2 regions of the Sinomonas sp. genome follow, and region 1 is predicted to be linked to the other one. Evidence: predicted binding sites of a transcription regulator. Region 1 holds the regulator's gene; the other holds the start of a gene.
What was found. Region 1 encodes HspR, which represses chaperone genes until heat shock. Its sites were predicted from a motif close to AAGTTGAGTCNNNNNGACTCAACTT; they were not measured.
Positions count from the first base shown of each region.

Region 1 (5,551 bases):
GGCGCGTCGATCGAGATCGGGCCGTCGCGGGGGAGGTTGCCGTGATGGGCGTCCTCTCCTCGATCCTCCCGGTCCTGGACGACATCGACGCGGCGCGGGCCCACGGCGACCTGACGGAGGGTCCCTTCGCGTCCATCGCCGCCAAGCTCGAGGGGATCCTCACGAGCCACGGCCTCGAACGGATCGACGCGACGGGGGTCGAATTCGACCCGAACATCCACGAGGCCCTCATCCAGCAGCAGGGCGAGGGGATCGAGGTCGACACCGTCCAGCAGGTCCTCCGGGCCGGCTATCGGACCGCTTCGCGCGTCCTGCGCGCGGCACAGGTCATCGTCGCCGTCCCGTAGGACGGACGACGGGGCCACGGACGGCGGGGCCACGGACGACGGGGCCACGGACGGCGGGGCCACGGACGGCGGGGCCACGGACGACGGGGGGTGCGCCCCGCCGTCGTCCGCCCCTCCGTTTCGGGTACGGATATCCCCCGTCCCAGGCGTTTCGGGTACGCGTGCTCGTGCAGATCCGTACCCGAAACGAGGATTGGGGGGATTATCTGTACCCGAAGCGATAAGAATGTGATGCAGAGACGAGAAGGAGGCCTCAGTGGCTAGTCAGGATTGGGTGGAGAAGGATTTCTACTCCATTCTGGGCGTGCCCAAGGACGCCTCCGACGCCGACATCAAGAAGGCCTACCGAAAGCTCGCCCGCAAGTACCATCCTGACCAGAACCCGGGCGACGCCGAGGCCGAGAAGAAGTTCAAGGACATCACCGAGGCGAACTCAGTCCTGAGCGACCCCGAGGAACGGCAGCAGTACGACGCGATCCGCGCGATGGGCGGGGCGCGCTTCACGGCTGGAGGCCCGGGCGCGGGGCAGGGAACCGCGGGCTTCGAGGACCTCTTCGGGGGTCTGTTCGGCGGAGGCGCGGGCCGTCATTCCCGCGGGTTCAACACCGGTAACCTCCCGCCCGAGTTCGCCGACCTCTTCGGCGGCTTCAGCACCGGCGGCGGCGGCTTCCAGGCTCCGCCCCAGCGCGGCGCCGACCGCCAGGCGAGCACGACGATCTCCTTCGCGGGCTCCATCCGCGGCACCACGGTGGGCCTTCGCGAGCAGAACGGCGAGGTGATCGAGGTGCGCATCCCCGCAGGCATCCGCGATGGCCAGAAGGTCCGCGTCCGCGGGAAGGGCGCCCCCGGATCGGGCGGTCCCGGCGACCTCATGGTCACGGTGCACGTGACGCCGCACGAATTCTTCACCCGCGAGGGCGACAACATCCGGATCCACGTGCCCGTGAGCTTCGACGAGGCCGCGCTCGGCGCCCAGATCGAGGTCCCCACCCTCGACGGCCGCACGGTGCGGATGAAGGTGCCAGCTGGCACGAACTCGGGAAGGACCCTCCGGGTCAAGGGCCAAGGCGTCAAGACGGCCAAGGGCACAGGAGACCTCTTGGTGACGGTCGACGTCGTCGTGCCGCAGAACCTGTCCAAGGAGGCTGAGGAGGCCGTGCGGGCCTTCGCGGCGGCGACCGCGAAGAACTCCGAGTCCAACCCGCGCTCCGGCTTGGCCGCAAAGGCGAGGCTCTAGACCATGGCCATCGATCCGTACGCTCCGATCTTCGTGATCTCCGTGGCGGCGGAGCTGGCCGAGATGCACCCCCAGACCCTTCGCCAGTACGACCGCATGGGGCTCGTCTCGCCGTCGCGCCAGTCGGGCCGGCAGCGGCGCTATTCGCAGCACGACGTCGAGCTCCTCCGGGAGGTCCAGCGGCTTTCGAAAGACGGTGTCTCCCTCGAGGGCATCCGCCGCATCCTCGAGCTCGAAAATCAGGTCGCCGCGCTCCAGGCACGCGTATCCGAACTCGAGCAGGAAGTCGTCGACGCGCGACGGCGTGGTCCCGACTCCCGCCGCGTCTTCGCCGCTGGCATCGCGGGCGACGTCGTAACCCTCACCCGGGGCCAACGGCCCGAGCAGCGCTCGCAGGCCATCGTCGTCTGGCGCCCACGTCCCTCGACCGGCGCTTCAACGGGACCCGCCCAGTTCTGACGCCGGGGGCACGCGCCCACAGTTCGCCCAACGTTCACCTCGGCCTCGCGGGGAGGGGAGGGCCGGCGTCGTACGGTCGAAGCGTGCCCGACCGCTCGAACCAGGAGGCCCCCGTGCCCACGAACCAGCACCCCGTCGTCCTGCCCGCCGAAGCCCTTGAGGGCCCGGACGCCGAGCTCGTCGATGCGAACATCGACGTCGTCAACGCGATGTACGCAGAGCTTCTCGGCGAGGACGAGATCGCCCTCAACGCCCTGCGCAGCTACTACGTGGACTTCTACCTCACCGAGGCACTCGAGGGCGGGTTCGCCCAGTACGCCGTCAGCGCAGGCGACCGCGAGGACCTCGACCAGCTCGTCCGGGACGGCCTGCGCGAGATGGGCGCGCCCGGGCACCTCGAACTGTTCGAAGCGGCGGCCAAAGCGTTTGACGCACTGAGCGAGGATGACGCCGAGACGTATCTCGTGGGCGAAGGCGAGGCTTCCGCCGCGGTTGCCGCGATGGAAGCGCTCGACGACGAATTCGAGGAGACCCTCGAGGCCGAGGACCTCGTGGCCCTCAACGGCGCCTGGCTCCGCCGGCAGGACGGCCTGCTGGCCCTCGATGATGACGGCATCGAAGACGAGATCGCCCGCCGCGTGGGCCTCGTCCCAGACCTCGAGGAGCGCCGGGCTCAGGTCGAGTTGCTCGCCGACGCCGCGGACGGCGGCTTCGACGACGCGTACGACGACGAGATCGAGAGTGGCGTCGAGGACGTCACCCGGCGCTGACGGTCAGAGAGCGCTGACGGGTCACGCCGCGCTGGCGGTCACACCGCGCTGAATTGGGGGCACGCCTCGTTGGAGCATCCGCGATCCCGCGGGATCCAGCGGTCGCCCTCCTGATTCCAGACAACGTGCCGGTGCTGCCCGCACAGCTCACAGGTGGGGGCGACGTAGCTGCGCTTTTCGTCTTCCGTGTAGCTGCGGAAGTCTGACATGACTCCTCCTCGCTTCGGGGTAACCCAATCTACTCCGGCGGATCCCAACCCGGTACAGGACTTCTACCCGGGGCGGGGGAGCATATCAGAAGCGGGGCATCCATATCAGAATGAGGCCGCCTGCTCGCCACCGGTGCGGGCGGCCTCCCGCGTCCGCCGGTCAGTACCCGGAGGTCCCCGAATTGTCGGAGGAGCCGGACATGCTCGGCGTGCTCGACATCGCCGTGAGCGGAGTCTGGATCATCGATCCGTCGGAGCCCACGACGTACCAGACGCCCGCAACGCCCTGCCCGTGCGCCTGCCCGGGAGCGGTGTCCTTGGAGAAGTAGTAGATGGGCATCCCGTTGATCGTGACCTGCTGCTTGCCGTCGGCGGTGGTGAGGGTGCCGGTCTTGCCTGTGACGCCCTGGAGCATCGGAGCGGTGTCGCTCGTGACGGCTGGCCACAGCGCGGCGCATCCGCCCGTGCACGCGCTCTTCGCCTCGCCGGGCTTGTCGAGCGTGTAGAAGTAGACGGTCATTCCCTTGCCGTCGACGACGATCGTCTGGCCGCCGATCGTCGACGTCTGCAGGGTCAGGGCCGCGGAGGACGACGCGGACGACGCGGACGACGACGGCGAGGTCGACATGGAGGGGGCGCTCGACGTCGTTCCTCCGGCCCCGTAGCCGCTTCCGCTCCCACCCCCGCAGCCGGCGAGGGCGAGGGCGGAAGCCGCTGAGGCAGTCGCGAAGAAGAGAGCTGCTCGCTTGTTCATGATGTGCCCTTCCGTTCTGGGGGCGGCTCACGGCCGCTGACCTGAAGACGACGCCGAGTGCCGTTCGGTTCAAGCGCCACGCGGGTTGGGGCGGGTTGGGTGAGACCGCGTGCTGGGGAGACCGCGTGCTGGGTGAGACCGCGGGTCGGCGAGGGGCCGCGTGCTGGTTCGGGCGAGGACAGAGCGAGGACAATGGGCTGCAGCCCCCGGGCGCGCGATGAACCATTCCGTGGCGCACGTCGTCTTAGGGGCGGAAGCTCCACGGATCGAAGCTCCACGGATCGAAGCTCCGAAGCGGTACCGCAGGCCGGGAGGCAGGATGCCGATGGACGAGGAGGCGGTCGCGGCGATCTACCGCGACCACGGCGCAGCGCTGAGGCGCTTCGCCCGCGGAGCCGTGGGCAGCGATGAACAGGCCGAGGATATCGTGCAGGAAGCGATCGTGCGGGTGTGGCGCCAGGCGCCCGAGGCGACGGCGGGGCTCCGCGCGTACCTCTACCGGACTGTTCGGAACCTCATCGTGGACCAGCACCGCCAGCGCTCCCGGCGCCCGAGGACCGTCCCGGCGCAAGGGGTGGATGGCTTCGACAGGGCCGTCGACGCCGAACGGATCGACGAGCTCTTGGACCGAGTGGTGATGGAGGAGGCACTCATGCGGCTCACCCGGGATCATCGGGAGGCGCTCGTCGCCGTCCACTACCGCGGGCTCAGCGTCCACGAAGCGGCCCTCGAGCTGGGCATCCCTGCGGGGACTGTGAAGTCGCGCTGCTTCTACGCCCTCAAGGCGCTCCGCAGCGCACTCGACGAGTTGGGGGTGGAACGGTGACCCTCGATCATCATGAGGCCCGTCTCGCGCTCGGCGCCTACCTCCTCGGTGCGCTCGACCCGGAGGAGGCGCGCGCGGTCGAAGCGCACGTGGCCACGTGCCGGGACTGCCAGGCCGAGATCGAACAGCTCGAGACGCTGCCTGCGCTCCTCGACTCCGTTCCCTCTGCACGCGCCCAGGCACTCGATCGCGCCGAGGCATTCGACGAAGCCCCTGCCCTGCCCGACGAGGCCCCGGCCCCGCCTGCCCTGCTCGCGAGGGTTCGGGCCCGCCGTCGGGCGCTGCGCCTGGCACTCGCGGGGGCCGCCGCGGCGTCGCTTGCGCTCGGAGTCGCGCTCGGGCCGGTGGTCGCGGGGACGCCGACGGCGCAGCGCCCCCCGACGCCCGCGGTGACGCCATCGCAGACTCCGACGCCTGCGGCGTCCTACTCCCTCACCTCGTCCGACGGCGCCCAGGTCGACCTCGCGCTGGTCCGCAAGGGCTGGGGCACCGAGCTGGACCTCGTGTGCCGGGGGATGCCGTCCGCAGGGGTCTTCAGCGTGTGGATCGTGGCCGACGACGGCGCGCAGGAGCGGGCGGCGAGCTGGAGCTCGACGGGATACGCGGGACGGGCCGTCCTCACCGGCGCGACGTCGTACCAGCTCGCTTCGATCCACGCGATCCAGATCCGGGACGACGCCCAGCACACGGTCGCGAGCGTCACGCTGGGGTGAGCCGAGGGGTCCTCACGACCCGGGCACTCAGGGCCGGGTCCTCACGACCCGGGCACTCACGACCCGGGCACTCACGACCATGCCGTCGGATTGACGGCATGGTCGGGGACGCGGCCTCTCGCCATAGCGATGGCGTTGAGGGCGCTGAGGCGGGACATTTCGGCCCGGACCGAGACGGTCGCACTCCCTATATGCGGCAGGAGGACGGTATTGGGCAGCTCGGCAAGGCGCGGAGC
Region 1 covers NZ_DAIUJO010000132.1:326-5,876, forward strand. Annotated here, with positions in the region: partial or broken gene V7053_RS16250 (nucleotide exchange factor GrpE) at 1-347, shown strand, start outside; gene V7053_RS16255 (DnaJ C-terminal domain-containing protein) at 604-1,584, shown strand; gene V7053_RS16260 (heat shock protein transcriptional repressor HspR) at 1,588-2,043, shown strand; gene V7053_RS16265 (DMP19 family protein) at 2,157-2,813, shown strand; gene V7053_RS16270 (hypothetical protein) at 2,852-3,022, opposite strand; gene V7053_RS16275 (COG4315 family predicted lipoprotein) at 3,183-3,776, opposite strand; gene V7053_RS16280 (sigma-70 family RNA polymerase sigma factor) at 4,096-4,602, shown strand; gene V7053_RS16285 (anti-sigma factor family protein) at 4,599-5,315, shown strand; gene V7053_RS16290 (2-hydroxyacid dehydrogenase) at 5,387-5,551, opposite strand, start outside.

Region 2 (5,551 bases), on a different contig from region 1:
GCTGGATCGACCCGACGAGTGCGGTGAGCGAGCACCCGCCCGCCCTCGTGAGCTCGGGACAGGCCTACGTCACGGGGCTCATCAACGCGATCATGTCAGGCCCGGACTGGAGCAGCACCGCGATCTTCCTCTCATGGGACGACTGGGGCGGATTCTACGACCACGTCGCCCCTCCCGTCGTCGACCAGAACGGGTACGGGCTCCGGGTGCCGGGCATCGTCATCAGTCCGTACGCGAAGAAGGGGTATATCGACCACCAGACGCTGAGCCAGGACGCGTACGTGAAGTTCATCGAAGACGACTTCCTGCATGGCCAGCGGCTCGACCCGGCGACGGACGGCCGTCCCGATCCGCGACCCGACGTGCGCGAAGACAACCCGCTCCTCGGGAATCTCGTCAACGACTTCAACTTCAGTCAGAAGCCGTCACCGCCGGTCATCCTGCCGGGCGGAGTGACCTACTGACCATCCCGCCCGGCACTCGAGGTCAGTTGGCGGCCGTGAAGATCTTCCCCTGGAACTGCGGCTTCTCGAGCTCGTCCAGAGCCGCGACGGCGTAGTCCTGGGCCGAGATGAAGTCCCCGGCGGGAACGCCCACTGCGGTGGTGTACTTGCCCGTCCGCTCGCCGGGCTGGATGACGGCGGCAGGCGCGTGGACGGTCACGTCCAGACGTACCGAGGAATCGCGAAGCGCCTCGTACGCCCGGAAGACCGTATCGGATTCGGCCTTGTATTCCGCCGGGAAGTCGGGGAGATCCTTGATCAGCGTTCCATCGGGCGTCCGGAGGTTGCCGAAGCCCCCCACGAGGTACAGGCGTGCATCGGTGGGGATCTCGGCGATCGCCTGATGCGCGGCGAGGTAGGGCTCGCGTGAACCCCCGGTGCGATCGGGCGACGTGGCGAGCACGACGGCGTCGTTCGCCTCGGCGACGGAGCGGTACGTCTCGGCGTCGGCCAGATCGGCAGCGCGGACGACGGCGGCGCCCTCCACAGCGGTGCCCTTGCGGCTGAGGGCGGTCACCTCGTGCCCCCGGCGCGCGGCCTCCGCGACGATCTGGCTCCCCACCATGCCGGTGGCTCCGTAGACGGCGATCTTCATGTGGTGCTCCTTGATGAGTCTTTTCGGCTGCAGACAGGGAAACGGTATCCGAAAGATATCAAGTACTTCAAAGTGCTATGGTTACCTCATGGAAAGCATTCCGTTCGACGTCATGGACCCGGACTGCCCCTCCCGGGTCGTGCTCCAGCGGATCGGCGACAAGTGGACGCCACTCATCGTCCAGGCGCTCAAGGCGGGGACGCTTCGCTTCAGCGAGCTGCGGGTGGCCGTTGGCGGGATCACCCCCAAGGTCCTGACGCAGACGCTTCGGACGCTCGAGCGCGACGGGCTCGTCAGGCGGACCGTCTTCGCGGAGGTCCCCGTGCGCGTCGAGTACCGGCTCACGCCTCTCGGCGAGAGCCTCCTTGGCCCCCTCGACGCGATCCGCGAGTGGGCCGAGAGCCACGCGGGCAAGATCCTCGAGGCGCGCGGCGCGTTCGACGCGGCGGGCTAGAACACCCTCCGCCAATTCGTCTTCGCGAGGTCCAGCACCTCGTCGCCGCGCCCGGAGAGCACCGTCCGCAGCGCGTAGAGCGTGAAGCCTCCTGCCTGCTGCGCAGTGATCGTGGGCGGCATCGCGAGCTCCTGGCGGATGGTGGCGACGTCCACGAGCGCGGGACCATCGTGCTCGAGGGCCTCCTTGAGGCCTCGCTCGAGTTCGGACGAGTCATTGACCCGCACGCCCTTGATGCCGAGCGCATCCGCCACCGCGGCGAAGTTCGGATTGTCCAGTCCCGTTCCGAAGTTCACGAAGCCAGCGGATTTCATCTCGAGCTCGATGAAGTTGAGCGAGGCGTTGTTGAACACGACGAGCTTGACGGGCAGCTTGTTCTGCACGAGCGTGATGAGCTCCCCCATGAGCATGGACAGCCCCCCGTCGCCTGCGAGCGCGACAACCTGCCGCCCGCGGAAGGCGGCCTGCGCACCGATGGCGTGGGGCAGGGCGTTCGCCATGGAGCCGTGCGTGAACGAGCCGACCAAGCGCCGTCGTCCGTTCATCGTGAGATAGCGCGCGGCCCAGATCACGGGCGTCCCGACGTCGGCCGTGAAGACCGCGTCGTCTGCGGCGAGCTCGTCGAGGACCCGCGTGATGAACTGCGGATGGAGGGGCTGGCCCTTCTTGGTGGGGGTCGCCAGGTCGTCGAGCTTCGACCGCGCCTTCGCGTAGTGCTTGAGCGAGGAGTCCAGATGCGTGCGACGGCGCTTGCGTTCGAGGAGGGGAAGGAGCGCGGTCGCCGTGTCCTTGACGTCGCCGACGAGTCCGAGATCGAGGCGCGCGCGCCGGCCGAGCTGGTCCCCGCGGATGTCTACCTGGATGATCTTCGCGTGATCCGGATAGAACTGCTGGTACGGGAAGTCGGTGCCGAGCATGAGGAGCGCGTCGCAGTCCTCCATGGCGCGGTACCCGGAGCTGAAGCCGAGCAGGCCGGTCATGCCGACGTCGAAGGGGTTGTCGTACTCGATGAACTCCTTCCCCCGGAATGCGTGCACGATCGGGGCGCCCAGTTCATCGGCCAGCGCGATCACCTCGTCGTGGGCCCCCTCGACCCCAGCGCCAGCGAGGATGGTCACCTTGCTGGCCGAATTGAGGATGCCGGCGGCCTCACGGAGCTCGTGGCCGCTCGGAACAACGCTCGGCTGGGCTCTCCGGACCACCGTGACCCGCTCTGAATCGACTTGGGTGAGCGCGACGTCGCCGGAGAGCACGACGACGGCCACCCCGCGCTTCTCGACGGCCGTCCGGAGCGCGATCTCAAGGATGCGCGGCATCTGGGCGGGGTCGGTCACCTGCTCGGCGTACACGCTGCACTCGCGGAAGACCTCCTGCGGGTGCGTCTCCTGGAAATAGTTCGACCCGATCTCGGCGCTGGGGATGTGGGCGGCGATCGCGAGGACCGGGACGCGTGAACGGTTGGCGTCGTAGAGGCCATTGATGAGGTGGAGGTTTCCGGGGCCCGCCGAGCCCGCACACACGGCGACTTCTCCGGTGAGCGCCGCCTCCGCGGCAGCAGCGAACGCGCCCGCCTCCTCATGACGGACATGGACCCACTCGATGCTGGGCGTCCCGCGGAGGGCGTCGGTGAAGCCGTTGAGCGAGTCCCCCGGGAGGCCGTAGACGCGGCGGATCCCGTTGGCGGCGAGGGTATCGACGATGTTCTGTGCGATGGTCGTCATTCCGCCACGCTAGCCCGGGTGCGCAACTCGAGGGTAGGCCTCGGGAATATCTCCTTCGCCACAGCGTTGAACATGAGCGACAGTCACTCAACTTTCTGGAGGATGGTTTGCCTATCTTTTTCGGCCCGACTGCTGGCAACGGTTCGTTCGACGACTTCCTTGCCCGCTACCTGCAGGGCCAGGGGTCGCGCCGGACGGGGCGCCCCCTCGACATCACTCGGCTCCTCAGCCGCGGGAGCCAGCAGGTCCTGACCGCGGCCGGACGCTACGCGCTTGAACACGGACACCACGAAGTCGATGCGCTGCATCTGCTGCACGCACTGGCCAGCACGGAAGCCGTCGCCGGCATGATCGATTTCGCAGGTGCCGGCGCGGAGGACATCGTCGCCGCGACCGAGCAGCGGCTGCCCGCGGGCTCGCAAGCGAGCGGCGAAGGTGACGACGGCGGGATGCCACAGCTCACCCAATCCGCGCAGCATGCGCTGCTCGATGCCTACAAGGTCGCCCGCTCGCTCGGCTCGACCTACATTGACCCCGAGCACCTCTTCCTCGCGCTTGTCCTCGCCTCAGACGCGCCCTCGGGCCAGATCCTGGCGGCCCACGGCATCACGCCGCAGTCGTTCCAAGCGGACGACGGCGGCCGCGAGCCTTCTGGGGCGCAGAGCACCGATGCGGAGACCGACGGCGCGGGCGCTTCCACCCCTGCGCAAGGCCGCGCCGGCCGCCCCGGCACCGCTCGCGGTAGAAGGGGCGACCGCGGCAAGGACAGCATGCTCGGCAAGTTCGGCACCGATCTCACCGCGCTCGCACGCGAGGGCAAGCTGGATCCTGTGATAGGCCGTGCCTCCGAGATCGAGCAGGCGATCGAGATCCTGGCCCGCCGTACGAAGAACAACCCCGTACTGATCGGCGAGGCCGGCGTCGGCAAGACCGCGATCGTCGAGGGCCTCGCCCAAGCGGTCGCGTCCGGCGACGTCCCGGCGCAACTGCACGGCAAGACAGTCGTCTCGCTCGACCTGCCCGCGATGCTCGCCGGCACTCGCTACCGGGGCGACTTCGAGGAGCGCCTCACCAAGACGATGGACGAGATCGCGGCCGACGGAAACGTCATCGCGTTCGTCGACGAGCTCCACACCGTCGTCGGTGCCGGGGGCGGCGGCGAGGGCGGCATGGACGCGGGCAACATCCTCAAGCCGAGGCTCGCGCGCGGCGAACTGCACCTCGTGGGCGCGACCACGCTCGACGAGTACCGGAAGATCGAGAAGGACCCGGCCCTCGAGCGGCGGTTCCAGCCGGTCACGGTCGGCGAGCCGAGCATCGCGGACGCGATCGCCATTCTCGACGGCCTCAAGTCGCGGTACGAGGAGCACCACGGAATCGCCTACACGGATGAGGCAATCCGATCCGCCGTCGAACTCTCCCACCGGTACATCACCGACCGGTACCTGCCAGACAAGGCGATCGACCTCATCGACCAGGCGGGCGCCCGCAAGAGCCTCGCACGCGGGCCGCGGAACGATCTCGAGGCCTTGAACGCCGAAGCGACGCGGCTCGAGGAGCAGAAGGCCGCGGCCGTGGCCCGAGAAGACTACGAGGAGGCGTCGCGGCTGCGCGACAGCATCGAGCAGGTGGCGCTCAAGATTGCCGACGCCGCCGAGTTGCCGGCTGAGACGGAGGATGCCGTCGTCGACGAGCCAGACATCGCCGCCGTCGTCGCGCGTGCCACCGGAATCCCCGCGGCCCGCGTCACGGAAGGCGAGCGCGAGCGCCTCGCGCGCCTCGAGGACGAGCTCCACGGGCGCGTGGTGGGGCAGGAGGATGCCGTGGCCGCGATCGCGAAGGCCGTGCGCCGCAACCGGACCGGTCTAGGCGACGCCGGCCGCCCCGTCGGCAGCTTCCTCTTCCTCGGCCCGACCGGGGTGGGCAAGACCGAGCTCGCGAAGGCCCTCGCGGCGTCGCTGTTCGGCGACGAGTCCGCGATGGTGCGCTTCGACATGAGCGAATTCGGCGAGCGCCACACGGTGAGCCGGCTGGTCGGGGCCCCTCCCGGGTACGTCGGCTACTCCGAGGCGGGCCAGCTCACGGAGCGCGTGCGGCGGCACCCGTACTCGGTCGTGCTGCTCGACGAGGTCGAGAAGGCCCACCCGGACGTGTTCAACCTGCTCCTGCAGGTGCTCGACGACGGGCGGCTCACCGACGGCCAGGGGCACACCGTGGACTTCCGCAACACCGTGGTCATCATGACCTCGAACCTCGGTTCCGAGTTCCTCGCCTCCCG
Region 2 covers NZ_DAIUJO010000001.1:18,066-23,616, reverse strand. Annotated here, with positions in the region: gene V7053_RS00105 (alkaline phosphatase family protein) at 1-464, shown strand, start outside; gene V7053_RS00100 (NAD(P)-dependent oxidoreductase) at 487-1,098, opposite strand; gene V7053_RS00095 (winged helix-turn-helix transcriptional regulator) at 1,187-1,552, shown strand; gene poxB (ubiquinone-dependent pyruvate dehydrogenase) at 1,549-3,273, opposite strand; gene V7053_RS00085 (ATP-dependent Clp protease ATP-binding subunit) at 3,381-5,551, shown strand, end outside.
Region 2: the regulator HspR is predicted to act here: its motif matches at 3,343-3,367, upstream of V7053_RS00085 (ATP-dependent Clp protease ATP-binding subunit).